Dinghuibacter silviterrae: one gene and its partner. The protein of the gene in region 1 binds, or shares a complex with, the protein of each later gene. Links are inferred from orthologs where the notes say so. Each region holds a gene or a part of one and is shown on either strand. Other genes may lie near its edges. The genes, in order: secA and secY.

Evidence for each region.
Region 2: the proteins of secA (region 1) and secY are in contact, whole or in part, in a crystal structure (PDB 3DIN), measured with the Thermotoga maritima proteins. The link is inferred for Dinghuibacter silviterrae from one-to-one orthologs. Residues at the interface, in WP_004082002.1 of Thermotoga maritima: Glu261, Ala262, Arg263, Lys300, Ala301, Arg302, Thr303, Ile304, Ile305, Leu323, Tyr324, Asp325, Pro326, Val329, Ser330, Tyr333, Ile336, Lys340, Phe345, Val349, Glu363, Phe364, Tyr374, Ser375, Gly376, Gly377, Glu393, Ile395, Thr482, Ser483; in WP_004081795.1 of Thermotoga maritima: Glu108, Gly109, Glu110, Glu111, Ala236, Glu237, Arg238, Arg239, Ile240, Thr241, Ile242, Gln243, Tyr244, Ala245, Arg246, Arg247, Val248, Thr249, Gly250, Arg251, Arg252, Val253, Tyr254, Gly256, Ala257, Ser258, Thr259, Tyr260, Leu261, Pro262.

Annotation. Positions count from the first base shown.
Region 1 is NZ_SODV01000001.1:173,983-189,489, forward strand. Bases 3,550-7,459 are described here. They hold secA (preprotein translocase subunit SecA), read left to right. Parts: upstream 3,550-3,929; coding sequence 3,930-7,259; downstream 7,260-7,459. Other genes in these bases: EDB95_RS00820 (outer membrane beta-barrel protein), read right to left, coding at 3,550-3,714; deoC (deoxyribose-phosphate aldolase), read left to right, coding at 7,252-7,459. In the rest of the region: EDB95_RS00805 (vitamin K epoxide reductase family protein), read right to left, coding at 1-111; EDB95_RS00810 (hypothetical protein), read left to right, coding at 205-420; EDB95_RS00815 (hypothetical protein), read left to right, coding at 448-675; more of EDB95_RS00820, read right to left, coding at 808-3,549; more of deoC, read left to right, coding at 7,460-7,905; EDB95_RS00835 (SPOR domain-containing protein), read left to right, coding at 7,916-8,410; EDB95_RS00840 (M20 metallopeptidase family protein), read left to right, coding at 8,413-9,594; EDB95_RS00845 (ABC transporter permease), read right to left, coding at 9,817-10,590; EDB95_RS00850 (ABC transporter ATP-binding protein), read right to left, coding at 10,587-11,504; EDB95_RS00855 (DUF2807 domain-containing protein), read right to left, coding at 11,507-12,169; EDB95_RS00860 (GntR family transcriptional regulator), read right to left, coding at 12,172-12,546; EDB95_RS00865 (hypothetical protein), read right to left, coding at 12,557-13,348; EDB95_RS00870 (ABC transporter ATP-binding protein), read right to left, coding at 13,363-14,196; EDB95_RS00875 (NADP-dependent malic enzyme), read left to right, coding at 14,299-15,507. UniProt on the Escherichia coli protein: Required for protein export, interacts with the SecYEG preprotein conducting channel.
Region 2 is NZ_SODV01000001.1:1,888,101-1,902,541, forward strand. The notes cover bases 1-2,844. They hold secY (preprotein translocase subunit SecY), read left to right. Parts: upstream 1-668; coding sequence 669-2,021; downstream 2,022-2,844. Other genes in these bases: rpmD (50S ribosomal protein L30), read left to right, coding at 1-64; rplO (50S ribosomal protein L15), read left to right, coding at 144-593; map (type I methionyl aminopeptidase), read left to right, coding at 2,087-2,844. Outside these bases: more of map, read left to right, coding at 2,845-2,914; EDB95_RS08515 (BaiN/RdsA family NAD(P)/FAD-dependent oxidoreductase), read left to right, coding at 2,892-4,169; rpsA (30S ribosomal protein S1), read left to right, coding at 4,446-6,341; EDB95_RS08525 (shikimate kinase), read left to right, coding at 6,429-6,944; EDB95_RS08530 (DUF423 domain-containing protein), read left to right, coding at 6,926-7,309; EDB95_RS08535 (sensor histidine kinase), read right to left, coding at 7,306-9,204; EDB95_RS08540 (DNA translocase FtsK), read left to right, coding at 9,244-11,847; EDB95_RS08545 (LolA family protein), read left to right, coding at 11,979-12,659; EDB95_RS08550 (hypothetical protein), read left to right, coding at 12,759-13,331; EDB95_RS08555 (UbiX family flavin prenyltransferase), read right to left, coding at 13,379-13,939; EDB95_RS08560 (thioredoxin family protein), read left to right, coding at 13,999-14,441. UniProt on the Escherichia coli protein: The central subunit of the protein translocation channel SecYEG. Consists of two halves formed by TMs 1-5 and 6-10.

The DNA of each region.
Region 1 (15,507 bases):
GGGATTCTCCTCCAGGTCTCTCTTTAATGACGTCTCGGTTATTTTCAAGCCCAGAAGCCGGGCGTAGCTGGCTGCCACTGCGGACAGCTTGGTATTAAACGATTGGGCCATAGGTAAGGTGCTAGTTCCAATAAACTTAGCGCTTTTTTGTAAATATTCCTTATCTTAATTAATCCTACCAAACAAGCACCAAACAAACACAATATGCTCCAGACCATCCCCACCTCCAACCTATCAAGAGCCGAAATGAAAAACATCATGGGCGGCGTCGCTCCCGCCGCCTCCGAATGGAATTGCGGCGGCACCTTTGTCTGCTGGTACGGCCTCACCAACCCCGCCGGATCCTGCGGCTTTTCCACCTGCGACTATGCGGGCGGCTGCGAGCCCGCCGAAATCGGCTGCGGCGGCGGCGCATCCTAATTTCAAAAAACCCTAAAAATCTATCGTATGCTCAAGAACACCCCCCTTTCCAGCACACGCCTTTCCGCCGCCGACATGAAAAAAATCCGCGGCGGTCTCAGCCAGCTTCAACTCTGGCAATGCCTCACCGGCGTAGGCACATTCTACGCCTGCTGGCCCACAAGCCCCAACCCCATGTACTCCTGCAATTACAACTCCTGCGAGGCTCTCGGCGTCGTCTGCGACGAGTCCGCCTGTGCCTATTATTCAAACTAACCCAGGCACCCCTGGTGTACTGCCCCCAGTCACCCCAGCGGGTCCCGCAACGCATGGCGCCAAAAAATTGACCCAGCCTAGAAAGGCCGGGTCATCTCACTACTATCTATTTTATGAAAACAAAAAACTAAGTTACCCCCCGCGACGCCCGCCACCGCCGCCGCCAAATCCACCACCGCCATCACCACCACGCATGCCGCGGGGCATCATCATACCACCGGTGGCCTGGGAGCCCTTGAACTTCGCCAGCTTGTAGGTGAGGGTGAACATCACGAACCGTTGCAGCACATTCGACTGCGACTGTGTGACCTGGGTTTTGCTGAAGGTCTGGTTATAATTCACGTTCTCGTTGAGCAGGTCGTTGACGGACACGGCCGCGATCAGACGCTGGTTCATAAACCGGCTCTCCAGGACCGCGTTGATCAGTGTCACGGGTTTGTTGCCGATGGCTGACGAAAACCCTTGCGGGATCGTATAGATATAATCGTACCTGAACGAGAAGATCTTCAGGAAGTCTACCCGGGCCGACTGCGCGAGGCTCCAGGTTTGGGTCTGGGTATTGGTTCCACCGGCGGAACCCTGGGTTTTCAGGGAATAGGAGGTGGAATTGAGGGCATAGCTGGCACCCCCGATCACCTCCAGCCAGTCGCCCTTGTCCATTTCGAAACGAATGGTCTCCGTGGGCTGCCAAGTTTGACCGAGGTCAAGCGCGCCATTGAGGTACTCCGGGTCGTGCGTGAAGTTCACCTTGCTGCTCAGCGTCAGGATAAACTCCCGGTTGTTGAAGGGCTGGGAAAAATAAGCGTTGGCGCCCGCCGTATAGTAGCCATTGGCATTGACGGGCATGTAATAGTAGACGGTATTTTTTGCCCCCGGCGTGTAAATGGTATTGGTGGCGATATTCTTGTTGACGATGTTGGTATTGATGTTCAGGAAAAAGGCACGGCCCGACAGGTTGTCAAAATTGTTATAGTTGATCACGACATGGTTGTCGAACTCCGGTTTCAGGTTGGGGTTCCCCAGGTTGATGTTCTGCTGGTTCGTGATGTCGGGCACGGGTTGCAACTGGGTGGGGGTGGGCTGCTGGGACGTTCCCGTATAAAAGATCCGCAGCCGTTTGGTGGTGCTGAACTGATACGCCAGGCTGCCGATGGGCACGAAGACCAGCTCGTGCTGTTCAAAGTGGTGCAGGGTATCGTCGATCGTCGTCTTGGTATCCAGGAGCGTAGGTTGCAGGGACGCACCGATCTGATAGTTGAACTTACGCTCCTTGTGCCGGAACGTCAGCCCCACTTTGTTGGTGACCAGCGTATTGTCCATATTGTTGCTAAGGCTGTCCACGAAGGTCTCCACCATCTTGGGGTCGAGGCTGTAGACGTTCTTGCTGCTTACATTTTCGCTGCTGCTGTAGGCATAACTCAGCTCCAGGCCTGACTTCAGGCTCAGGGGCTCGGTATAGGATACCCGGCCGCTGTAGCTGTAGTTGTTGGTTTTGAAAAACGAGACCTGCCGGATCGTATCCGAAAGGTTGGTCAGGTAGTTATCCTGGACCGAATAGTTGCTATCGGTTTCCGTGCTGGGACTGGGATTGTCCGTGGCCGTGACCGACAGGGTACGCCCGATCTTGTTAAACTTGTGCATCCACAACAGGGTGACGGAAGTGGCGGGCGTGGAATTGTTCCCTTTATAGATCTGGCCGATGCTGGACGTCTGGTTCTTCTGCGTGCTGTCTTCGTAGGTGGTCTGGGTATTGCTGTTTTGTATGTTGGTCGAATAGTTGAAAGATCCGCGGAACAACAGTGAGTCGTGGCGGGAGAAGCCCCAGCCGACGTTGAGCATGACGCTGTGTTTTTGCTGGTCGGTCAGCGAATTCGACGCCGAATTGAAATAGGGTTGAGCGATACTGTCCCCCAACAGGTGGGTAAAGGAATTCGTAAGGACCGTAGATTGCGTTTTCGTATACTGGTAGCTGCCGAAAACGGTGAGGTGGGGTGTAAGGTCGTTGGCGTAGTTGAAGCCGGCCGTTTTGGCATCGTTATACCCCTGGGCCCCCGAATTGCTCTGGGTCAGGTTGGCCGAGGGCGAGGTGCTTCCACCTCCGCCGCCACCACCCCCACGACCGCCACCGCCCTGAAAGCTGGCGCCGGCCTGGCTAAACGTGGGGATATTGACGTTGTTGGCGTTCCCGAGAAGCGCCATTTGTTCGGCGTTGTTAAACCGGAAAGCCCGGAGGTATCCTTCATACGGGGTATTGATCTCGTTCCCCGATTCAATCCCGGCGCCAGCGGTGGCGCTGCCGAAATAACCCTGGTTCCGGTCTTTTTTGATGGTGATGTTGATGATCTTGGTCCGGTCACCGTCGTCAAAACCCGAGAACTTGGCCTGGTCGCTCTGGTCATCGATCACCTGGATCTTGTCGATGGCGTCCGCGGGGATGTTCTTCGTGGCCATTTTGGGGTCGCCACCGAAAAAGTCTTTGCCGTTTACCCGGATCTTGGTGACCGTCTGTCCATGCGCGGTCACATTCCCCTGGGCATCCACCTCTACCCCCGGCAGCTTTTTGAGCAGGTCCTCCGCCACCGCGTCCTTACGGACAGGATAGGCATCCGCACGGTATTCCACTGTATCCTGCATCACCTTGATCGGGGGCGCCTGTATGACCACTTCTGCAAGTTCTTTGATCTTTTCCGACATGGGGATGATGCCCACATTGCCGGCCATCGTCGCGGGATACTGAACCCCCTTTGTCTGATGCCCTATATAACTGATAATCAATATAAAATCACCCACAGGCGTGCGCTCGAAAGAAAAACGCCCCTGGGCATCGGTCAACGTGTGGGCCGTATCCGTTTTCCCCGCTTCCACGTAGGACACCACGGCCTTTTCCAGGGCCCGGTTCGTTACCGAGTCGCGGATGATCCCCGTAATGGGGCCGCCCGCCGAGGGCGCGTTGGCGGGGTTCACAGGCTCCACCTGGGCGTGTGACACCGTCCGGGACCCTAAAAAGGCAATGACTATCAGAAGTAAAATTTTCTTCATATTTATGTTTCGCAATTACGAATTATATCGTCAAAATTAGCTCAAACCCCGCGTCCCTACTGGTCAAATTGATGAGCGGGCCAACCCGTTTCGAGCGGGGGTGAGTAGGCAGGGCCCGTCATGATTTATTATTACCTTTGCCTTCCTGTCATTATGGCTGTCGAGCGGTTCAAGCACCATATTTGAAGGGTTCATTAAATAATATAAACCGGTATATGTTAGGCTATATAGCAAAACTGTTTGGAGGCAATAAAAGCGAGCGGGATACAAAAGAGCTCCTACCCTTGGTGGACAAGATCAATGAATATTTTGCCCAGTATCAGACGCTCTCCAACGACGACCTTCGCCATAAAACCCAGGAATTCAAAGAACGCATCAAGGCCCACCTGGCCGAAACTGACGCGGAAATACAAACCCTCAGCCAGCGGGCCGAAGACCTGCCTGCGGAAGATATACACGGAAAAGACGCGCTCTACGGGGAAGTCGACGAGTTGCGCAAAGGACGCGACAAGAAGATCGAGGATATCCTCAAGGAAATCCTCCCTGAAGCTTTTGCGGTCGTCAAAGAAACGGCCCGCCGCCTGGCGTCCGGCACCCCCCTGGAGGCAACCGCCACCGAACTCGACCGGGAACTGGTGGTTAAACGGGCCAACATGCGCCTGGAAGGGGACAAAATCATTTATAATAACGGCTGGAATGCCGCGGGAAGTGACATCGTCTGGAACATGGTGCACTATAACGTGCAGCTCATCGGGGGCATGGTGCTTCACTCCGGCAAGATCGCCGAAATGGCCACGGGGGAAGGGAAAACCCTGGTGTCTACCCTACCCGCCTACCTCAACGCCCTGGCGGGGGAAGGCGTCCATATCGTAACGGTGAACGACTACCTGGCGCGCCGCGACAGCGAATGGAACGGCCCCCTTTTCGAATTCCTCGGGCTGACCGTCGATTGTATCGACAAACACACGCCGCACACACCCGAACGCCGGAAGGCCTATCTGGCCGATATTACTTATGGCACCAACAACGAATTCGGTTTTGACTACCTCCGGGACAACATGGTCCAGTCGCCGGACGAAATGGTGCAGCGCAAACACCACTTCGCCATGGTGGACGAAGTGGACTCCGTCCTCATCGACGACGCCCGTACGCCGCTGATCATCGCCGGCCCTGTCCCCAGGGGAGACGATCAGCAATACCACATCCTGAAGCCCAGGGTGGACAAGCTGATCGAAGCTCAGCGCCGGGTGGTGAACCAGTTCCTCAACGAAGGTAAAAAGAAGTTCGCCGAAGGTGACGACGACCCCAAGTCCGGAGGCCTGGCGCTTATGCGGGCCTGGAGAGGGTTGCCCAAACACAGCGCCCTGATCAAGTTCCTCAGTGAACCCGGTATCAAGGTCAAGCTCCAAAAGTCCGAGAACTACTACCTGGCCGACCAGTCCAAGGAAATGCCCAAGGTCGACCACGAGCTCTTTTTCAGCATAGACGAAAAGAACAACAGCGTGGACCTCACCGACAAGGGTATCCAGATGATCACCCAGTCCGGTGAAGACCCCGAATTCTTTATTTTGCCCGACATAGGGACGACCCTGGCCGACATCGAGCGTTCCGGTCTGGCCCCCGAGGAAATGCTGGCGAAGAAAGAATCCATGCTCAACGACTACGCCGCCAAGGCCGACCGCATTCATACCGTACAGCAGCTCCTCAAGGCGTATACCCTTTTTGATAAGGACGACGAATACGTTGTCATCGACGGGCAGGTCAAAATCGTGGACGAGCAGACCGGCCGTATCATGGAAGGCAGGCGCTACAGCGACGGTCTGCACCAGGCGATCGAAGCAAAGGAAAATGTAAAGATCGAGGCCGCTACACAAACTTATGCCACGATCACGCTCCAGAACTACTTCCGCATGTACCACAAGCTCGCCGGTATGACCGGTACGGCCGAAACAGAGGCCGCCGAGCTCTGGGACATCTACAAGCTGGACGTGGTCAACATCCCCACCAACGTCTCCGTCATCCGGAAGGACGCCGAGGATCTGGTCTACAAAACCAAGCGCGAGAAATACAAGGCCGTCATCGAAGAGATTACAAAGCTGCGCGAGGGGGGCCGTCCGGTCCTGGTCGGTACGACCTCGGTGGAAGTGTCCGAACTCCTGAGCCGGATGCTCCGCCAGCAAAATATTCCGCACAACGTCCTTAACGCCAAACAACACGCCCGGGAAGCCCAGGTGGTGGCCGAAGCCGGTCTGGCGGGGAACGTCACCATCGCCACCAACATGGCGGGCCGCGGTACCGACATCAAGCTCGGACCCGGCGTTAAAGATGCCGGTGGCCTGGCCATCCTCGGTACCGAGCGCCACGAAAGCCGCCGCGTCGACCGTCAGCTCAGGGGCCGTTCCGGCCGTCAGGGCGACCCCGGTTCCTCCCAGTTCTTCGTGTCGCTGGAAGACGACCTGATGCGTATGTTCGGCTCCGACAGGATCGCCGGCATTATGGACAAGCTGGGGTACAAGGAAGGCGAGGTGATCCAGCACAGCATGATCACCAAGTCGATCGAACGCGCCCAGAAAAAAGTCGAAGAGAACAACTTTGGTATCCGCAAACGCCTCCTGGAATACGACGACGTCATGAACAAGCAGCGCGGGGTCATCTACGCGCGGAGGAACCACGCCCTCTTTGGGGAGCGCCTGGCCCTCGACCTGGACAATGCCTTTTACAGCTGCGCCGAGGGGCTCGTCAATTCCTTCAAGGAGAACAACGACTACGAGGGTTTCAAGATGGGTTCCATCATGGACTTCGCCATCGATACCCATATCGACGCAGAGTCTTTTACGCGTGTCGACCACGCAAAGCTGTCCGATCAGCTCTATGAAGAAGCCAGGATTAACTACTTCGCCAAGAGCGCCGACGTCAGCAAACACGCCTTACCCGTTTTCCAGTCCATCCATAGCAAGCAGGGGCCGCACATCGAGAACGTCTATGTGCCCTTTAGCGACGGGAAGAGGGGTATGCAGGTACTCAGCTCCATGCAAAAGAACCTCAACACCGGTGGCAAGGAACTTATGAATTCCCTGGAGCGGACGATCACCCTGAACATGATCGACGACTCGTGGAAAGAACACCTCCGGGCGATGGACGACCTCAAACAAAGCGTGCAAAGTGCGGTATACGAGCAAAAAGATCCGCTCGTTATATATAAGGTGGAGGCCTTTAGCCTCTTCAAACAAATGGATACGGAGCTCAATAAGAACATCGTCTCTTTCCTTTGTCACGCCAACATCGTCTCTGAATCACCCACACAGCGCCCGCCCCAGATGAAGGAGCCGCCGAAAGTGGACCTCAGCAAACTGCGCCAGCGGAAAGACGAACTGGTCACCAGCGGGCCCACGGGGGGACATCCCGGGGAACCCGAATATTACGATCCCGCGGGACCCGCGCCCAAACCGGAGCCGGTAAAGGTCGGCCCCAAAGTAGGCCGTAACGACCCTTGCCCCTGCGGTAGCGGAAAAAAATTCAAGAACTGTCACGGGAAGGATGCATAACATCGCCTCGTACATCGATCACACGGCGCTGAAACCCACCCTCACGCTGGCGGACGCCGACAGGCTGTGCGCCGAAGCCCGGACGTTCGGTTTCGCCGCCGTGTGTATCCCGCCGCCTTTTGTCCGGAGGACCAGGTCCCTGCTCGAAGGTTCGCTCGTAAAGACCGCCACGGTCATCGGTTTCCCCTTCGGGTATTCGGCCATAGAAGCAAAGGTTTCCGAGGTCTTACTCGCCATCGTTGACGGGGCCGACGAACTCGACATGGTCATCAACCTTGTGGCCCTCAAAAACAACGACTGGGAATACCTGGCCGGCGAAATCGGCACCATCCTCCCCCTGGTCCATGGCAAGGGGAAGGTCTTAAAAGTAATCGTCGAAAGCGGTGTCCTTACGCGGGATGAGCTGATCCGTTGTTGCGAGCTTTATGGGGCCGCGGGGATCGACTACCTGAAAACGTCCACCGGCTACGCCGAAACGGGGGCTACGGTGGAGGCGGTGGAAATCATGCAAAAACACCTACCTTCATCCGTGCATATCAAAGCCTCGGGCGGAATACGTACCTTCGCCCAGGCCAAAACGATGATCGACGCCGGCGCGACCCGTATAGGAACGAGCGCCGGAGTGGCCATCGTTCAACCCTCATAATTCTTCCGTTATGCCCAAAGCAGGAATTGCGCTTCTTTTGCCGATGCTGCTGGCCGCCACCGGTGTGGCTGCGCAGGCGGCGGCCGGCGCTTCGCCCGGGGGGCCCGCCTTCCGCACGGACACCATCGGCGGGGGCACCATTATCGTCGCGCGGGATACCCGTACAGACCTTTTGATCAGGAAACAGGCGGACTACAATGAAAAGGTCAACCTGACCCGGAAATACTCCCATGGCTTCCGCATACAGGTGCTCAACACCACCGACCGCTCGGAAGCCATTACCACCAAAACCCGGCTGCTCCAGCTTTTCCCGCAAGAAAAAGTATACCTGCTCTACCAGGAACCCTATTTCAAGGTCCGCCTGGGTAATTTCAGGGACCGGGAGGAAGCCGACGCCGGGCTCCAGCAGCTCAACAAACAATTCCCGGGGAGCTTTGTGATCCCCTCTGCTATCGAACCAAAGCCGGAATGGCTCAAAGAGGCGACTGACAACAGCCCGATGTAACTATGCTACGCGAGAAAATCCAACAACTAGCCGACCGATATTCGGATGAATTTATTGCCATCCGCCACCACCTGCACGCCCACCCGGAGCTGAGCTACCAGGAATTCCAAACCTCCGCCTTTGTACAGGACCGGCTAAAGGCCTGGGGCATTCCGTTCCAGGTAATGGCCGTCACCGGCGTCGTAGGGCTGATCGAAGGGCGAAACCCCACCAAACGGGTGATCGCGCTCAGGGGAGATATGGACGCCCTGCCCATCACAGAGGCCAACCAGGTCCCGTATACATCCACCCATGAGGGCGTGATGCATGCCTGCGGACACGACGTCCATACCACCTGTCTGTTGGGCGCCGCTAAAATACTGCAGGAGACCAGGGACCAGTGGGAGGGCACCGTCAAACTCATCTTCCAACCCGGCGAAGAAAAAAACCCGGGCGGCGCCAGCCTGATGATCAAGGAAGGCGCGCTGGAAAACCCCAAGCCGCAAGGAATCATCGGACTCCACGTCCACCCCGTGCTTGACACCGGTCTGCTCAGTTTCCGCCCGGGCATGGTCATGGCCAGCGCCGACGAAATCTATATGACCATCCGGGGCAAGGGCGGCCATGCCGCTACCCCCCAGTTGACCACCGATACCATCCTCATCGCTTCCCACCTCGTGGTGGCCCTGCAACAGATCATCAGCCGGAACCGGGACCCCTTCTCCCCTTCGGTCCTTTCCATCTGTTCCATAGAAGGCGGTCATACCACCAACGTCATTCCCTCGGAGGTCAAGCTCATGGGTACCTTCCGCGCCATGGACGAACAATGGCGTTTCAAGGCCCACGACCTCATCCGCCGGGAAGCCACCGGTCTCGTCCACAGCATGGGCGGAGAACTCGACCTGCACATCGACGTCGGCTATCCGGTACTCTACAACCAGGAAGCCTTTACAAAGAAAAACAAGGCGCTCGCAGCCACCTATCTCGGTGACGCCAAAGTCGAGACAACGGAACTCCGGATGGCCTCGGAAGACTTTGCCTACTACACCCACGTCATCCCCGGCTGCTTCTTCCGCCTGGGTACCCGCAACGAATCCCTCGGCCTCACCTCCGGCGTCCACACCCCCACCTTCAACATCGACGAGCGCGCCATCTCCATCGGCGTGGGGACCATGGCGTGGCTCGGGGCGAATGCCGAAGTCTAATAATCTAATCAAAATCAAACCCAAGTAGTACCCGCCCGGTCCCAGACCGACCCGCTAGTCCCGCAAAGGGGTATGTCCATTTACCTCTTTTCCGCAGAGGTTAAGAGCGATTGGCGTCGTTCAGTTCTTCTGCGGAAAAGAGGTAAATGGACATACCCCTTTGCGGGACGCTCAAGGTGGTTACGGTAGGTGCACCGGGGTCAACCGGAAACCGGAGAACCCTTATCCGCGCTCGCGGCGGAAGACGAAATCGGCAAACCCGCCCAACAGGAATACGGCAAAGTAGCCGAGCGACCAGTACTCGTGCTTGAGGATTTTGAAATCGCCGGTGGCGCTGCCACGCATAAACGAGAGGGCGGAATAGGCGTAGGGGAAATAGACCACCTTGTCCCAGGGGATCATGATGAGGCCCGCGATGATTAACGCCAGGCCGGTTCCGATGGCGGCGATGAAGTTCTTGAAGCGCAGGGAAATGCAATACTGGATCGTGGTCATCCCGAGGATCGCGATAAAGGACTTGGCGTCCAGTTGGAGGATCGCCCGGATGGGCACGGGGTGGTGGGCAAAGGTATAACCCGGGTAAAATACCTCCGCGGCAAGACCGGACAGCATCATTTCGAGGTCGAACAACATATACGCGCCCAGAATCATACACTGGATGACGAGGTACTTGGCGAAGTACACGTCCCCCAGCTTCAGGGGAGAGGCAAGCACCTGTTTCCAGGTGTTGTTGCGGTATTCGATTTGTGTCACCAGGCTTGCCACCACGGTGATGAACATGGGCCAGAGGAAGAAAGAGGCCCCTTCGAACCCTTGAAGGATGTGACCCATCCAGGGGTTCGACCCCAGGCGTTTGATAAACACGTCCGGCTTGGTCACGTACATCAAGAAGAAAATACAGGGCAGGAAAGCACTTCCCGCAATGACAAGCCAAAAGGCGCTGGAGCGGCGGATTTTCATGAATTCCGTCCGCAGGCTGATCAGGAAGGTACTCATACGGCTGCGTGTGTAAGTTCCATAAATAAGGTTTCCAAATTATTCTGTTGTTGATAAAGCTGGTACACCGGCAACCCCGCTTGTACCAGCAGGCGGTTCGCCGCAGCGGCCTCCTCGCGGGTGGTAATGTTCAGCACGAGGCCGCGCTCACCCGAGACGGAAGCGTTAAAGTGGGGTGTCAGCAGCCCCAGACCCAGGCGCGGGTCCTCGGTTTCGATCATCCAGCCCGCGGGGCCGTTCTGAAGCATCTTCAACCCTTCCAGGGTCCCCTGGAATACGAGCCGGCCCCGGTTGATGATCCCCACATGGGTGACCAGTTTCTCTACCTCGGCGAGCAGGTGACTGGAGACCAGCACCGTGACACCCATGTCCCGGTTGAGCCGCTGCAGGAGCTCGCGCATTTCGACGATACCCCCGGGGTCCAACCCGTTGGTGGGCTCGTCCAGGATAAGCAGCTCGGGCCGGGGCAGCAAGGCGATGGCGATCGCCAGGCGCTGTTTCATCCCCAGCGAGTACCGGCCCGCTTTTTTCCGGGCGGCGTCACCCGCCAGGCCGACCAATTCGAGGACTTCTCCCACCCGCGCGGCGGAAGCACCATAAATACGCCTGTAGATCTGCAGGTTTTCGGTGCCCGAGAGGTGTGCATACAAAGAAGGTTGTTCGATCAGGGTACCGACCTTGCTCAAAACATCTACACGGTGTCCAGACAGCTCGCGGCCGGAGAAAAGAACGGTGCCTTCCTGTTTGCGCAGTAACCCCAGGATGAGCCGCAAGGTCGTTGTCTTCCCGGCCCCGTTGGGCCCCAGGAAGCCGAAGATGCTTCCCGGGGGCACCCGCAGGTCCAGGCGGGTAAGGATCGGCTGTTTGCCAAAATGATGGGTCAACCCTTTTGTTTCGAGGATATATTTTTCCATGGCTATTGAATGCGTTCGATTTTTTGAATAAACGACAGGGTGCCTCCATCCATTTCCACCTGCTCCCTGCCATCCCATCGCCCCCTGACACACTCGATCATGCAGTTTTTCAAGCTCACCCGGGAAACGCTGTCTGCGTACAGTGACAGTGTCTTACAGGTGATATGGTCCACCCCGATACCGCCACCGGACAATTGCAGCCGAAAGCTTCCCACAACGCCGCCTTCGATGGATATATCGTTCCCTCCATCCACCAGGGTATACAAGCTGTCACCTTGAATATTGTAAACATGGCAAGAGTTTACCCGGTGTATATAAAGGCCCTTTAAGTCATGCACGGTCAACCGGATATTGTCATTGCCCGGCCCTCTGCCGGGTGTCAGCTTCAGGGTGTCCCCGACAACCTTATACAAGGGTCTTTTTTCCGGCCGGGTGGGCAGACCGATCGAATCCCGGTCCCCCTGGTTGATCTCGATTCCGTCAAGGTTTTCCGCCTCTATGACGGAAAATGCGCCCGCGGCCACATCCTCGAACTCCGTATCAAAGGCCTGTGCTATCTTATAGTCTTTGTGATCGAATTTGACCCTCAAGGCAACCGCCAGGGAGACAAAGGTCCCGCACACGACCAGGACCAGGGCCAGCAGAATGATGTTACTTTTCTTCATGGCTATTTGGATGAAAATTGTTGTTTGAATTGTTGAAACGGCTCCTTCAGGTCTTCCCATTTCATACCCAGTAGATAGAGGTTCCGGAAGAACACGGGCAGGTCGTTTTCCATAAATTCCTTTTTCTTGACGGCGAGCGCGCTTTGCAGACCGCCGGGGGCTATGAAAAAACCGATCCCGCGCTGGTTGTAAATGATCCCCGATTGCTGGAGCCAGTCATAGGTCCGCATCACCGTATTGGGGTTGACTTCCAATTGGACAGCCAGCTCCCGGACGGACGGCACCTTGTCCTCCGCCTTCCATTCTTTCAACAGGATCCGCTCGCACACGAAGTCCGCGATCTGTAGGTATATCGATTGTGACGAATTGAATTGCATAACTTAATCTTTAGATTTCCTTCTCCTTCAACCTGAAATATGCCGCGACCCAAAACACCGGAGCCCATATATAACGCCCCACGAACAGAAGCACCTTGGACAACCACAGGGGAAACGTAAACAGCATCTCCCCATACCCATTGTTCATACGCACCACCCCCAGGTCGGCAAAACTCACGTTTTCGCCTTTGGTTATGGGCAAGACCACATAGCCCATGAACAGGACAAAAGCGACGATGGTAACGGCCCCTGTCACGGTAGTCTTTACAAAGGCAAAGCGTTCGAAATAGACCGATCCCAGGAGATAAAGTGTTTGTACCGCTACATAGAGGAGAGAGAGATACCACCGGAAAAGAGGAATTCCAATTCCGACAAAATTCGGCAGGTGTGCCAGGTGAAGGCGGGGATTCGTGGCCACCAGGCCAAAAGCCGCGGCGCGGATCAGAAAGAAGATCAGTATGTAGGCTGCGTTAAAGAAAACCTGGGAGAACAGGATGCCGCAGACCAGCTTCTCCCCATGGGTGGCGGGAACACCCAGATAGTAGATCCCCGTGGTGCGCCCGGAAAGCTCGGAAAAGGACATGCCCGCCATAATACACCCCCCCAGAAAAAGACCGACAAAGAAAAATATGAACAGGGGTTCGACATACAGCGTCTGATCGCTGGCGCACCACCAAAGGATAAACGCGATGATCAGCAGCCCGGTGACGGCCGCCATCATAAGACTATACAGACGCGCACGCTCTGCCCATTGTTTACGGATCAGCAGCCCGAGGCGTTGAAAACTAAATGTTGCTTGCATATTGATTTTTTGTGTCAGGCCTGGAATGCGTGCAGCACGGCCGGGCGGTTCATGATGATGGCTTTATAAAGAAGCTCCAGGTCGACCTTTCCTTCTTCCCCGGTCGTATTGGCTACGACCAGCGCATTCCCTTTCAGCGAACTTTCGCTGTAGAGCGCGCCCCTGGTTTCTTCGCTGTCAAAGGAGATCTTGAACTGTAGGTGGGTTTGAATGTTGTCCAGGGTCTGGTCAAAAAGGATTTTCCCTTCATCGATGATCGTCACCCTGTCGATCAGGTTCTCCAGGTCGCGCACCTGGTGAGTGCTGATCACGATGCACTTTTCCTCGTCCGCCGTCCCCGCCAGGACCTTACGGAACTGGCTTTTGGAAATGATGTCCAACCCGTTGGTCGGTTCGTCCATCAACACCACCTGGGCGCCGGAGGCCAGGGCCAGGCTGATGAGCACCTTCTTTTTCTGCCCATAGCTCATTTGTTGCAATGACCGTTCAAGAGGGATCTCAAACTCCAGCAATAACCGGGTATAGTATTCTTTGTTGAAATGGGGATAAAAAGGAGCCAGTACTTCCATAAACCGGGCCGGACGCACCGGGGGCACATAGAATTCCTCCGGCACCAGGAAAATCCGGTTCAGAAAAGCCGGTTGTCTTTTGGAGGGGTCCAGCCCCAGGACACGGACCGAGCCCTTGTCGGGGAATAACAGCCCGGCAATGTTCCGCAGGAGCGTGGACTTCCCGGTCCCGTTCTTGCCAAGAAGGCCGTAAATGTGCCCCGGTTGCAGTTGCAGGCTCAGTCCGTTAAAGACCTTCCCTTTCTTGTACCCGAAGTGCAGGTTTTGAATATCGATCATGACTATTGTTTTAGTGTACTATCGTACTAGTACACTACAAAGATAATACGCAAATCGACATTTCCAAATTCCAGGCCCTAATTTTGTAATTTGCGCGCATATATGCAGAATAATGAGCTCAGGCGTCAGCAGGCGTTGGAATACCACGCCAAGGGGCGTCCAGGTAAGATAGAGGTGGTGCCGACCAAAGGCACAAAAACCCAGCGGGAGCTCTCCCTGGCCTACTCTCCCGGTGTAGCGGAACCCTGCAAAGACATCCACGACAACGTCGAGAACGTCTATAAATACACCGCCAAAGGGAACCTGGTGGCGGTGATCACCAACGGGACCGCGGTCCTGGGTCTGGGGAATATCGGTCCCGAAGCGTCAAAACCCGTCATGGAAGGCAAGGGCGTTCTCTTCAAGATCTTCGCGGACATAGACGTCTTCGACATCGAGATCAACGAACACGATCCCGAGAAATTCATACAGATCGTCAAGGCGCTGGAGCCGACCTTCGGAGGGATCAACCTGGAGGACATCAAAGCCCCGGAATGTTTTGTCATCGAACGCCGGCTCCGGGAGGAGCTCCGCATCCCGGTCATGCACGACGACCAGCACGGGACGGCCATCATCAGCGGGGCCGCCCTGCTCAACGCCCTGGAGGTCCAGAAAAAGAAGATTGAAAGGGTTCGTTTCGTGGTCAACGGGGCCGGGGCCGCCGCCATGGCGTGCGTACAGCTCTATGTCTCGCTGGGGGCGAAATATGAAAACTTCATCCTGTTCGACAAGGACGGCCCCCTGCACGATGGGCGTACGGACCTGGATGACGTCCGGCGGAAATTCTCCATCAAAGGCGAGGGCGCGTCTTCCAAAACCCTCGCGGACGCCATGAAGGAGGCCGACGTCTTTATCGGGCTCAGCGTAGGCGGGGTCGTTTCCCAGGACATGGTCCGGAGCATGGCTAAAAACCCCATCGTCTTCGCCATGGCCAACCCGGACCCGGAAATTCCGTATGACCTGGCGGTCGAGGCCCGCAAGGACCTCATCATGGCCACAGGCCGCAGTGACTATCCCAACCAGGTCAACAACGTCCTAGGGTTCCCTTATATCTTCCGCGGCGCCCTCGACGTCCGCGCCACGGCCATCAACGAAGCCATGAAACTGGCGGCCGTCCATGCCCTCGCCGAGCTGGCCAAAAGCCCCGTGCCCGACATCGTCAACCTGGCCTATAACGAGCGCAACATGCTCTTCGGCCCCACCTATATCATCCCCAAGCCCCTCGATCCCCGGCTCCTGTCGACCGTGGCCCCCGCGGTGGCAAAAGCGGCC
Region 2 (14,441 bases), 1.7 Mb from region 1 along the record:
GCCCCAGATCCTGGGTATGGTCCGCAAGGTAACGCACCTGGTAAAGGTGGAAGAACTGGCCTAAGGCCGCCGGCGCGCGCTTCGCGCGGCCGATTTTTCAAAAAGCGAGGGGTGATTCCCCGTAAGTTAAAAATCACAAGAAGATGAAACTGCACAATCTGAAGCCTGCTGAAGGCGCTACGCACAAGGAAAAACGTTTAGGTCGCGGGGAAGCCTCCGGCAAGGGTGGTACCTCCACGAAGGGTAATAAAGGTCAACAGGCCCGCACCGGTTATCAGAACAAGACCGGGCACGAAGGCGGCCAGATGCCGATCCAGCGTCGTTTGCCCAAGCGGGGTTTCAAAAATCCCCATAGGGTCGAATACAAGGTCTTCAACCTCGGCCAGATCGACCAACTGGTTGAAAAGTACGGTATTACAGAATTCTCCCTGGAGAATCTCTATATGAACGGTCTCGTCACCCGCACCGACCTGGTGAAGGTCCTGGGTCACGGGGAACTGTCCGCCAAGCTGACCTTCAAGGTGAATGCCGTCAGCGAAAAGGCCAAAACTTCGATCGAAGCGGCCGGCGGCACGGTGGAGATTGTCAAATAATTTTCGGATATTTGTTAGACGCTGTGACCGCCCTCTCCAGCGTCTTTTTTATTTTGGTCTTAAATTTCCATCTCAGTGAAGAAGTTCATACAGAACCTGAAAAATATTTGGAGTATTGACGAGCTGCGTGATAAGATCATCCTCACCTTACTGCTGTTGCTTGTTTTCCGGGTAGGTTCCTACATCGTGTTGCCGGGTATCGACCCGAAAGGGTTGGCCGGTCTGAGTCAGAACGCCAGCAAGGGGATGCTCGGTATCTTCGATTCGTTTGCCGGGGGCGCCTTTTCCAACGCATCTATTTTTGCCCTGGGTATCATGCCCTATATCTCCGCTTCCATCTTCATGCAGCTGGTCTCCATCCTGGTGCCCCAGTTCCAGAAGATCCAAAAGGAAGGGGAAAGCGGCCGTAAAAAGATCAACCAGTGGACCCGTTACCTCACCGCCATCGTGACCCTGTTCCAGGGCGGTGCCTATGTGGCCTACCTGAAAAGCCCCCAGATTGCAGGGGGTGCTATCTATCCTTCCTTCGCCTTTTTCTTCCCCTTTACGACGGTGATCCTCCTGACGGCGGGTACCCTGTTCGTGATGTGGCTGGGTGAAAAAATCACCGACAAGGGTCTGGGGAACGGTACGTCCATCATCATCATGGTGGGCATCATGGCCCGTTTCCCGGCCTCCATGGCCCAGGAGTTTGCGAGCAAGCAAACGAGGGGCGGCGGCGGTCTGCTGATCTTCCTGATCGAAATCGCCCTGCTGATCCTGACCATCATGGCGCTGATCGTCCTGGTACAAGGGACCCGCAAGATCGCGGTGAACTATGCCAAACAGATCATCGGTAACCGGCAGTTCGGCGGCGCACGCCAGTTCCTGCCGCTGAAAGTGAACAGCTCCGGTGTGATGCCGATCATCTTCGCCCAGGCGATCATGTTTATCCCCGGTCTGCTCTCCAACTTCCAGCCGACCGCGGGGATCGCGCGGATATTCAACGACCACGGGAATATCTGGTACATGCTGATCTACAGCATCCTGGTCATCGCGTTTACCTTCCTGTACACGGCGTTGATCTTCAACCCTAAACAGGTGGCCGACGACCTCAAACGCAACAACGGCTTTGTCCCCGGTGTAAAACCCGGTCAACCCACCGCGGACTATATCGGTACGATCATGGACCGGATCACTTTCCCCGGCGCCATTTTCCTGGCCATCGTCGGGATCCTTCCCGGTATTGCCCGGAACCTGAACGTAACGGCCGGGTTTTCCACCTTTTACGGCGGAACCTCCCTTCTGATCGAAGTAGCGGTTATCCTGGACACCCTGCAGATGGTGGAAACCCACCTGCTGATGCGCCAGTACGACGGCCTGATGAAGACCGGCAGGATACAGGGCCGCACGACGGCCACGACCACCGGTGCCACCGGTGTATTTTAAGGAGAGTAAATTTTTTACGATATTTGCAGGCTCGGAGTAACCCTCCGGGCCTAACTTTTTGAAGCATGATTCATTATAAATCGGAGCCCGAAATCGCCCTTGCCCGCGTCAGCGCCTTGCTGGTGGGAGACGCGATTGCTGAGGTGGCCAAAGCCATCCGCCCGGGTGTGACGACGTTGGAGCTGGACAAGATTGCAGAGCAGTTTATACTTTCCCAGGACGCCAAACCCTCCTTTAAAGGATACCGGGGTTTCCCCTTCGCCACCTGTATGTCGGTCAATGCCGCGGTGGTGCATGGTTTTCCCAATGATATACCGCTGAAGGATGGCGACATCGTATCGGTGGATGTGGGGGTATACAAAAACGGTTTTCACGGCGACAGCGCCTATACATTTGCCATCGGTGACCCCGGTGAAGCCATCCTGAAATTGCTGGCGGCCACCCGTCAGTCTTTGTACAAAGGGATCGAAAAGGCCCACGTCGGTAACCGCGTCGGAGATATTTCCTTTGCGATCCAGGATTATACGGAAAAACAAAGGGGGTATGGCGTTGTCCGCGAGCTGGTGGGTCACGGCGTGGGCCGCCAGCTGCACGAAGATCCCCAGGTGCCCAACTATGGGAAACGCGGGACGGGCGCAAAATTGAAAGAAGGGATGGTGATCGCCATCGAGCCGATGATCAACCTGGGTGTCAAGGAAGTCACGTATAGCGACGACGGCTGGACGGTCCTTACGGCGGACAACAAACCCTCCGCCCACTTCGAGCATACCGTCTGCGTCCGCAGGGGCAAGGCGGACGTCCTGTCTTCTTTTGCAAAGATCGAGGCGGCCGAAACCGCGAATCCACACTTAGCTTCCGCTTATTACCAGCATGCTGCGGCCGTTACCGCATAGCGGCGGTGCGCCGGTCTCTCATAAGCGCCTGGTCGTCGTGGGCGGCGGCGCCGCGGGCTTTTTCGGGGCGGTCAACGCCGCCCGGTTGTCACCGGGGCTGGAGGTCGTCCTCCTGGAAAAAAGCGCCAAGGTGCTGTCCAAGGTCCGGGTGTCCGGGGGCGGCCGGTGTAATGTCACCCATGCCTGTTTCTCCATTCCCGATATGATCCGCCGCTATCCGCGAGGCGGGAACTTTCTCAAAAAGGCGTTCGCTCATTTTTTTACTTCAGATACGATCGAGTGGTTTCGGGAGCGGGGCGTCGCCCTGAAAACGGAAGACGACGGGCGGATGTTTCCCGTGTCCGACCGCTCCGAAACCATCGTCGATTGCCTCGTGCACGAGGCGAACCGGTATGGCGTGCAGATCCTGCTGAACCGCGAGGTGCGGGGGATGCGACGCGAAGACCGGCGCTTTCTTCTCGACACTTCCGGCGGCCCCCTGGACGCCGACGCCGTCCTCATCGCATGCGGCGGCTATCCGAAGGCCGCGTCGTTTGCCTGGCTGGAGGCCCTCGGCCACACGATCGAGGCGCCGCTCCCCTCGCTGTTTACGTTCAATATGCCGGGGCATCCCATTACAGAGCTGATGGGCGTCAGCGTGCCGGATGCGCAAGTGAAGATCGCGGGGAGCAAGCTCGTGGAACGCGGCCCCGTCCTTATCACGCACTGGGGTTGCAGCGGCCCGGCGGTCCTGCGGCTGAGTGCCTGGGGTGCCCGCGAGCTGGCGGACAAAGCGTATGACTTTACATTGTTGATCAACTGGGTGCCGGCCCATACGCAGGACGAGGTACGGTCGCTTTTTCAGCAAATGCGTGCAGAGCAGGGCAGCCAGGCGGTGACCAAACGAAGCCTGTGGGGGCTTCCGCAACGGCTTTGGCAGTTCCTGGCGGCGTCGGGCGGGATACCCGACGGGATGCGCTGGGGAGACCTGCCCGCAGCGGCCCAAAACGTGTTTATCCGACATCTTTGCGCGCTGGAGCTGACGGTAAAGGGGAAGACCACCTTTAAAGAAGAGTTTGTCACCTGCGGTGGCATCCGCCTGGCGGAGGTAGATCCCCAGACCATGGCAAGCCGGCGGGTGCCGGGGCTGTATTTTGCCGGAGAAATTCTGGACGTAGATGGCATCACCGGTGGCTATAATTTTCAACACGCCTGGACAAGCGGTTTCGTGGCCGCCCGCGCCATCGCTGATTTGCAGCCACTTAGCCATAGGTGAACTTTTTTTATTCCCCGAAATCCAAACCAGGTATTTATACGTATGTATGTTCCAGGGGTAATTTCCCAGTCAAGGCTCTGATTAGTAAACTTATTTCAACTTTTTAGCTAATCATTATGTTAGCTGAGGGTTATGATTGCAACAAGCCGTTCTGATTCTTCAGAACGGCTACATTTTTTTACAATGTACCTTGAACGGCGAACGCCTGCCCGGCCCGGAAGGGCCCTTTCTTTTTCCCCCAATTATTCGTACTTTTGCAGTCCGAAATAAAAATTTATGTCAGAAGAACAAATTGTAAACCCCGTAAACGCTGATGTACAGGAGGCTCCCGTCCAGGAGGCTACAGCGACAAAAAAAGTACCCGTACCGACCCAGTTCGATACCGCACACGACGATTTCGACTGGAGCATCGACAAACGCAACGTGTCGACCTATCCTAAGGAAGATCGCCAAAGGTACGATGGCGTGTATGACAGCACCTTCAAGGTCATCAACGACGGTGAAATGATCACCGGGAACGTGGTAGGCATGACCAAGACGGACGTCGTCATCAACATCGGTTTCAAAAGCGACGGCCTGGTTTCCCTCAACGAATTCCGTGACCTGTCGAACCTGAAGATCGGGGACGACGTGGAAGTCATGGTTGTTGAAAAAGAAGACCGGGACGGTCACCTGCACCTGAGCCGCAAACAAGCCCGCATCACCCGCGCCTGGGAAAAGATCGTGGAAATGCACCGCACCGGCGAAGTGGTTACCGGCGTGGTGACTTCCAAAACGAAGGGCGGTCTGATCGTCGACGTGTACGGTATGGAAACCTTCCTGCCGGGCTCGCAGATCGACGTCAAACCCGTCACCGACTACGACCAGTTCGTGGGCAAGACGATGGAGTTCAAGGTCGTTAAGATCAACGAAGCGATCAAGAACGCCGTGGTTTCCCACAAAGCCCTTATCGAAAGCGATATCGAAGCACAACGCGCCGAGATCATCAGCAAACTCGAAAAAGGACAGGTACTCGAAGGGACCATCAAAAACATCACCGATTTCGGGGCATTCCTGGACCTCGGTGGCCTGGACGGTCTCCTGTACATCACCGATATCAGCTGGGGCCGTATCTCTCACCCGAGCGAAGTCCTCAAACTGGACCAGAAGCTCAACGTGGTGGTCCTGGACTTCGACGACGAGAAGAAGCGCATCAGCCTCGGTCTCAAACAACTCACCCCGCATCCCTGGGATACGCTGCCTGAGCACATCCGCGAAGGCGAAATCGTCAAGGGCCGCGTAGTGAATATCGAAGACTACGGTGCATTCCTGGAAATCCTCCCCGGTGTGGAAGGCCTGGTGCACGTATCCGAGATCACCTGGGCAAACAACCCCATCAATGCGAAGGAATTCTTCAAGCTGGGCGACGAGCACAGCGCGAAGATCGTGACGCTGAACAAGGACGAACGCAAGATGAGCTTGTCCATCAAGCAACTCAGCGAAGATCCCTGGGCGACGATCGAGATCAAATACCCGCAGGGCAGCCGTCACAACGGCATGGTGAAGAACATCACCCCCTATGGCGTATTCGTGGAGCTGGAACCCGGTATCGGTGGCATGATCCACATCAGCGACCTGAGCTGGCTGAAGCGCTTTAACCACCCCAGCGAGTATACCCGCACGGGTAACCGCATCGACGTGGTGATCCTGTCGATCGACAAGGACAACCGGAAACTCCAACTGGGTCACAAACAACTGGAAGAAGATCCCTGGAATGCCCTCGAAGATACTTTTGCCATCGGCACCATCCACGAAGGTACCGTTGTGAAGAAGGACGACAAGGGCGCCATCGTTCAGTTGCCCTACGGTCTCGAAGGTTTTGCCCCCAACCGCCACCTGGCGAAAGAGGACGGCAAGAGCATCGGCGCCGAAGAAACTTCTCAGTTCATGGTGATCGAGTTCGACCGCAACGAGAAGCGCATCGTGGTCAGCCACGCGCGTATCTGGGAACAGTCGAAGCACGATGAGAAAGAGGCTGCCCGCAAGGAAGCCCGCGCCGACCAGGAAAGGACGAAGAAAGCCGTTAAGAACATCCAGAGCCGGGTTGAAAAGACGACCCTTGGTGACCTGGGTGTCCTGGCCGAACTCCGCAAGAAGCTCGACCAAAACGACGAAGCTCCGAAGGCTGAGTAGTATTTTACGAGAACGTCATAACCAAGGCGAGCCCTAGTGGCTCGCCTTTTTTGTGTGGCCGCGCGCCCTTTTTGTATCTTTGCGCCCATGCTTTACTTCCTAAACGGTTTTATGGGGTCCGGCAAAAGCTACTGGGGACGCCGGTGGGCAACGGCTTTTGACCTGGAATTCCACGACCTCGATGACGTGATCGAGCGGCAGGAAGGAATGACCATCAGCGAGCTTTTCAAAACAAAGGGGGAGCCGGCGTTCCGGAGGATCGAGCGGGACGCGCTGGCGCGGATGTGTTCAAAAAGCAATGCCATCATTGCCTGCGGGGGCGGGACACCGTGTTTTCACGACAACATGAAGCGCATGTCGCGAGCGGGGATTACGATCTGGTTGAAGACGCCGCTGGAAGCGCTGGTGGAGCGTTTGCTGCCGGAGCTCGGGCACCGGCCGGTGATCGCGCATACCAATGCGGATACCCTCGCGGGTTTTATAGAAGGGAAACTGGCGGAACGCGAGCCGTTTTACCACCGCTGCGTATATCACTTCTACACGCCTTACCTGACCGACGAGAACTTCAAGAAAATCCTGGATAAATGCAAAAGACATTCTTAATCACGGGCGCCCTTCTCGGCGCCCTTTCCGTGGGGCTGGGCGCCTTTGCCGCGCATGCCCTCAAACGCATGACGGACGAGGCCACCGTGGGGGTCTTCCATACGGGCGTGGAATACCAGTTTTATCACGCGTTGGCGCTCTTGCTAACGGGGATCGTATATGCGCAGTTTCCTTCGGCCTGGATGACCCGGGCGGGGTGGGGGTTTATTATCGGCACCGTGCTCTTCAGCGGGTCGTTATATGCGATCACCCTGCTCAAGATCAACGGTGGGTCGCTGGGGCCTGCGGGGGTGCTGACGCCGATCGGCGGGCTCTTCTTTATCTATGGGTGGGTGTGCATGCTGCTCGGGTTCCTGAAGCGCTAGTAGGGACAGCTTAGCCCGACCGTCGTCCCCTTCTCATTCTTGAACCAGATGGTTCCCCCGATGGTCTCCATGCGCCGTTGCATGTTGGTGAGGCCGCTGGAGAACTGACGCATTTTTTCAGTCTGGATGCCCTGGCCGAAGTCGTGTATTTCGATGTGGAGCTCGTCTTCCAGCCGGATGCGCAATTCCAGGCGGTCGCTTTTGGAATGCTTCATGGCGTTGTTGAGGGCCTCCTTGACGACGAGGAAGACATTCCGCCGTTTCTCCCCGCTGATCTCGATGTCGGGGATATATTCGGGTACCTCCACCCGGCAAACCATGGAGGAATTTTCAAACAGCTCGATCGCAAAAGCCCGCATATAGGCAACGAGGTTGGCCACGGAGTCGTTGGTGGCGTTCATGGACCAGATGATCGTGTTCATTTTGTCCATGAGTTCCCCGGCGGAGGTGGAGATCTTTTCGATCTCCGGGACGGACTGTGCGGGTAGCCGTCTTTTGGCAAGCTCGCTCATCAGCCGGATCGCAGTGACACCGGACCCAAGCTCGTCGTGCATGTCGGCGGATATGCGGCTCCGTTCGTCTTGCTGGGCCTGGATAATGGCGAGCTTTGTCTCGAATTCCTTTTTTTCCTGTTCGAGCTTCATGGCCTGTTCGATCTTGACTTTTTCGATGAGCTCGTCTTTATTCTTATAGGCCAGCGCCGCCAGGAAAAGCACCAGTTCGAGCACGACGCCAAGCTCATAGTAGAAAAGGGCCTGGTTGAAAAAGGAATTGGTATAGGTAAAGCGGACCTTGAAGACGATGATGCATTGCGAGGTTACGGCAAGCCCCAGCACGGCAAGGTTACCGGCCAGCAGGTAGTTCATGAGCTTGTCCCTTTGCGCAAAACCGACGATGACATAAAAGATGCCCAGGGCCATGAGGAAATACTTGCCGCCGTTTTCGATGGAGTTCATGACTTTGTAGGGACCGCCGCTGAAATACACGACGGAGTAGACGGCCAGCAACAGGAGCAGCAGGTTGCCGGCGGTACGGAAGGCCTTTTCAAGCCCGGGGTAGTTGGTCCGGGTGTCGAGCAGGTGGCGTGTAAAACTGATGTAGCAATAGTACCCCGAGACTTGTATGACGTAGTCGAAATACTCCTCGAAAAAGAAATAAAAGGGTTGGTCTTCACGATAAAACAACGCCTTGATGAAGAACAGGGTCGTCATGCACAACCCGTACAAGGCGTAGAAAAGGTATTCTCCCCGCAGGTTCTGGGTGAAATTGGTGAAGGAATAAATGATCATCATCAGCAGGATGCCGCAAAAGACAAAGGTCACGACGTTGAGCTGCACGGCGTTGAACCGGAGGATCTTGAAATAGTTGGTGAGAAAGCGTGGCTCGATCAGTGCGGGGGCCATCCAGTTGGTGTTGGCCTTGATCAGGTTGCCTTTGAAAAAGAAGGTGGTTTGGGTACGGGCGTCGATGGAAAACCGCCGGCAGCCCATCTCTCCGTGAGATGGACGGATTTCGGGAAGCGTGACGACCTGCCCTGCGCTGTCCTTGTACAGGACGATATTCCGGAAGTAATATCCGGGGAAAAAATAGAAGGACCTGCTGGAGTCCTGGTCGTTGATCAAGGTAAACCGGCAGTAAAAGGGGAGACTGACCACATTGGTGGGTACACCCTGGGTGAACCGCGTGATCAGGGCGGTGTCATAAGAAAGCCGCGGGAGCATTGCCGGGGTGACTTTCTCAGCGGTGTCGACATAGATCCCGATGGCACTGTCGATGTGCAACGCGTCGTCGACATGGCTCGTTCTGAGGGTGTCTTGTGCCCGGGTAAAAAGGGGGAATAGCCCCAGGATGAGACAGAGGAAGAATAGCCGATGACACCCCGAATGGAACAGCATAAAATATTACCTTTCAAGATAGTCATTATCTTTGTGCCTATGGCTGGTAACCGGTTGAAATCTCCGAAAAAAGACCCTAAGAAGGAAGAACCCTCTCCAGCGCAATTGCTGCCCGAAAAGGACGTCAAGGTACCCGTTAAGGAGCTGGTCAGGGACGAGCGCACCCAAAAGATCATAGGGATCGCCCTGCTCCTGGCAGGGGTGTTCCTTTTTATTGCATTCACCTCCTATCTGTTTACTTGGAAGGAAGACCAGGATGAGATCTTCAGAAGCGGCCTGGCCATCTTGAAACCCAACGACCTCCACATCGCCAACCTCTTAGGCTCGCTGGGGGCATACATTTCCCACGTTTTTATTTACAAAGGGTTCGGGCTGGCTTCGTATCTTTTTTGCTCCACTTTTTGGGTCATCGGCGCGAACCTGCTGTTCGGGCACAAGATTTTTTCCATTGCGCGGAACCTGAAATACCTGTTGGTGGGTTTGTTCTTCCTTTCCACGGCGCTGGGTTTTTTCTTTTCTTCCTGGTCCTTTCCCTATGGAGGTGGTGTGGGGACCCTCGTCAGCGATTGGCTGGAGGGGTTCCTGGGGAAGCTGGGGACGACGATCCTGATCCTTGTCGGGGGTTTTGTGTATGTCATCTGGAGGTTTAACCCGGTGTTCAAGCTACCGGCCAGAAAGCCTCGCGTGCCCAAGGAAGCACCGGCTTCTGACGCGGCGCCCTCGCCGGTCGCGGCTCCTGCGGCCAACGCTGCCGCTGCCCCGGAGGACGATGGCGCCAAGCTTTTTATTGCGGGGAAAAAAGGTAAAAAGAACACTTTAAAAGGTGACGCCCCGATGATCGTGGTGCCGGAGGAAGAAGCTGAAGAAGAGCCGGAGTTTATTTTGGTGGAAAAAGAAGACGACGACGATAGCGACGACGATGACGACGACGAGGATGACATCGAGGAAGAGGAATTCGAGGAAGAGGTCGAGGCCGGGCTCCCACCCGCGGCCCCGCCCCCGCCTGCGCCCTCTTCGCCCCCGCCGCCCCGCGGTATTCACCGTCCTGTGCCGCCGCCCAGCGATCTGACGCTGGAAATCAAGCCGTCTGCGGACGACATCCCCGAGGAACCCGTCACCACGGGCAAACCCATCGAAACACTCGACGCTTACGATCCCGTCCTGGACCTCCGCGACTATCAATATCCCTCCCTGGACCTGCTGGACAACCACGGGAGCGAAAAGATCGTGCAGGACCCCCGTGAGCTGGAAACCAACAAGGAGCAGATCATCAATACCCTCAAAAACTACGACATTTCCATACAGCGGATAGCCGCCACCGTGGGCCCCACCGTAACCCTGTACGAGATCGTACCGGCGGCGGGTGTGCGTATTTCGAGGATCAAAAACCTGGAAGACGACATCGCCCTTAGCCTTGCTGCCCTGGGTATCCGCATCATCGCTCCTATCCCCGGGAAGGGAACGATCGGGATCGAAGTGCCCAACGTCAAAAAGACGGTGGTCGGCATGAAAGGATTGCTGTCTTCGGAGAAGTTCCAGAACAATTCGTTTGCCCTGCCCATAGCGATTGGGAAAAAGATTGATAACGAGAACTTTATAGTGGACCTTGCGTCCATGCCTCACCTCCTGATGGCGGGGGCTACCGGTCAGGGTAAGTCGGTGGGTTTGAACGCCATCCTGGTGTCCCTTTTGTACAAGAAGCATCCCTCCCAGTTGAAGTTTGTCCTGGTCGACCCCAAAAAGGTGGAGCTGAGCATCTACCGGACCATAGAGCGGCACTTCCTGGCCAAGTTACCGGGAGAAGAGGAAGCCATCATCACCGACACCAAAAAGGTCATCCACACCCTGAACGCTCTGTGTATCGAGATGGACAACCGGTACGACCTGCTCAAGGAAGCCGGTTGCCGGAACCTCAGGGAATACAACGAGAAATTCAGCAAACGGCGGTTGAACCCCGAAAAAGGGCACCAATATCTGCCCTTTATCGTGCTGGTCGTGGACGAGTTCGCCGACCTGATCATGACCGCCGGCAAAGAAGTCGAAATGCCCATCGCCCGTCTCGCCCAGCTGGCGCGCGCCGTGGGCATCCACCTCATCATCGCCACCCAGCGCCCGTCGGTGAACATCATCACGGGGACCATCAAGGCCAACTTCCCCGCCCGTATCGCTTTCAAGGTGTCGTCCAAGATCGACAGCCGGACCATCCTCGACGCAGGGGGCGCCGAGCAGCTCATCGGCCGGGGCGATATGCTTATATCGTTTAACGGGGAGATCGTCCGTTTACAGTGTGCTTTTGTGGACACCCCCGAAGTGGAAAAAGTAACGGATTTTATCGGTGAACAACGGGGCTACCCCGAAGCCTTCCGTCTCCCGGAATACGTGGATGAAAAAGACGAGGAGGGCCGGAATTTCGACATCGGTGACCGGGACCAGTACTTCGACGAAGCCGCCCGGCTGATCGTGCAGAGCCAGCAGGGATCCACCTCCCTGATCCAGCGGAAAATGAAGTTGGGCTACAACCGGGCCGGCCGCCTCATGGACCAGCTCGAAGCCGCCGGCATCGTCGGACCCAGCCAGGGAAGCAAGCCGAGGGAGGTCCTGATGAAGACGATGATGGAGCTGGAAGACTATTTACAACAATAAGGCCCCGAGGCGGCAATGCGCCGCCTCGCCGCCGCGGCCCGGTGGCCCGCTCGTCAAAAATTTCTTAAAAGCCCCGTATTTTCCCAACCCCGCTCCCATTTGGTAGTCAAACTATGAATACCTTTGCGCACATGAAATATCTTTTTACTACTCTTGCTATTGTGTTGTCTTCTTTCCTTGCTGTCCACGCCCAGGCGCCCGCCCTTGGTGGTCCGTCCGTCCAAAGCGACCCCGACGCCAAGAAATTGCTGGACCAGGTGAGCACCAGGTTCAAGGGCTACCAGAGTGTGAAAGCCGGATTTACGCTGACCATCGAAAACGCCGACGGCAAAGTGGACGGGAAGAAAACCGGGACCGTTGCCATGAAAGGCACCAAGTATCGTATTTCGCTGCCGGGCCAGGAGATCTTTTGCGACGGCAACAATACCTGGTCGTATGACAAATCCTCCAACGAGGTAAAGATCGACAAGGTTGACCCCACGGCCCACGCCATCACCCCCCAGACCCTCCTGACCAATTTCTACGACAAAGACTATCTCTACAAGCTCAACGGGACCGTCCCCGTCAACGGCAAAAGCGCCCAGGAAATCGAGCTGACGCCGAACGATAAAACCAAACCCTTCTTCAAGGTGCTGGTGTACGTCAGCAGGCTGACCAAGAACATCGTCAGCACCAAGGTCTTCCAAAAGAACGGGACCCACTTTACCTACACCCTCAACAGCTTTACCCCCAACAGCCCCGCCGTGAAGGACGAGGACTTCGTCTTCGATCAGAAGAAGTATCCGGGGGTGGATGTGGTAGACTTGCGCTAAGCGCCAGCGGCGCGCCGACAGCGTCTGGCGACCTTCGGTTATACCCCCACGTTAGTTATTCCGCGGAATTGTGTATCTTTCAGTGCACAATTCCGTTCCATGAAAAAATTACTCCTTTGCTTCCTCCTGGGGGCACCGCTATGCCCGGTGTTTGCCCAAACGTCCGGTTCCTTCACCCTGACCGATGCGGTAGAGCGGGTGATCTCCGAAATGCCGACGCGGCTGGCTCACCTGAAGGGGGACCTCTTAGCCAACAATCCCGAAGCCATCGACTATGCTTCCCTGCTCCAGCTGAAGGGGGCCGACAACTGCACAATCTCGGTCTTTAACACGCCTGGGGACACGACGGCCTGCTGGAAAGCGGACCTGCCGGTCATCGACGACTTCGACCAGGCCAAAAAAGCGTACCAGGAGACCTACGACGCGCTTCACCACGCGCGCATCACCCGGTTGCACCCGGGCGTCGTGTATAAGCTGGAGGGCGGATTCCACCAGGCCGACGAGACCAAACAGACCAACAGCATCGAATTTACCCTGGATCCCGCGGGGGAGGAGTTTCACAAGGTGCGGGTACAGCTTCTGCTGTCCTATACCATGCCGGAATGGCACCTGACGGTTCAGGTGTATGAGAAGCCGGGAGAGCTCGGGATGGCCGAGGCCAGCGACCAATAGGCCCGCGCCCGTGGCGCCTCGCGGCCGCGCCTTCGGCGTGAACGCCGCTAGGCCCCGCCCCAGCGGAACGTATCCACGCGCAACCCCGCCAGGTCCAAAACCCGGTCGACCACCGTTCCTGCAGCTTCGGCAAGGGTGGTGGGCCGGCTATAAAAGGAAGGCGTGGCCGGACAAATGATCCCGCCGGCCAGGGTGACCGTTTCCATGTTCCGGATATGGATGAGGTTATAGGGGGTTTCCCGGATGACACAGATCAGCCGTCTGCGCTCCTTGAGGACGACGTCCGCGGCACGGGTGATGAGGTCATTGCTGGTCCCCGAGGCGATCCGGCCGAGGGTCCCCATGGAACAGGGGACGACGATCATGGTCTGGTACTGCCCGGACCCCGAGGCAAAGGGTGCCAGGAAGTCGGTTTGGGTATAAAAGGGGAGGGAATAACTGCGGTAGCTGTCGTCGCCCATTTCGGTTTCCCAGACTTGTTTGGCGTTCTCTGTCATGACCACGCCCAGGGCCGACCATTGGTCCTTCATCTGCACGAGTTTGTCGAGCAGCACCTTGGCATAGATGCTACCGCTCGCCCCGGTAACGGCCACTATTATTTTTTGCATAACGCTTCCGGTTGGGTGGAAAATTGCTGTAGGTTTGTGCAGCGCATACGCAAAAGTAAATGGTAAAGGCAACTTTCATCGCCATCGCCGGAATAATGCTCTGGACGGGCCGCCCCGCGCCAGCGTCGGGCCCCGCGAACGGGTCGCCCGCCGCCGCGCCGGCGGCAAGGACCTCCGTCCCCTGGCTCTCCCTCCAGGAAGCCCAGGACCGGAGCAAGGGCGAACCCAGGGTCATCATCATGGACATTTATACCGACTGGTGCTACTGGTGCAAGGTGATGGAAAAGAACACCTACGAAGATCCCCGGGTGGCGGCTTACATGGGGCAAAAATTCTATTCGGTGCGGTTTAACGCGGAAAACCGGGGGAGGGTTACCTGGAAGGGCCAGTCTTTTGCATACAATCCTGACTATAAGGTCAACGAACTGGTGATGTCGCTTACCAGGGGCAACCTTTCTTTTCCCACCACGGTCGTCATCACCCCGGACAACCGGGCTCCCCA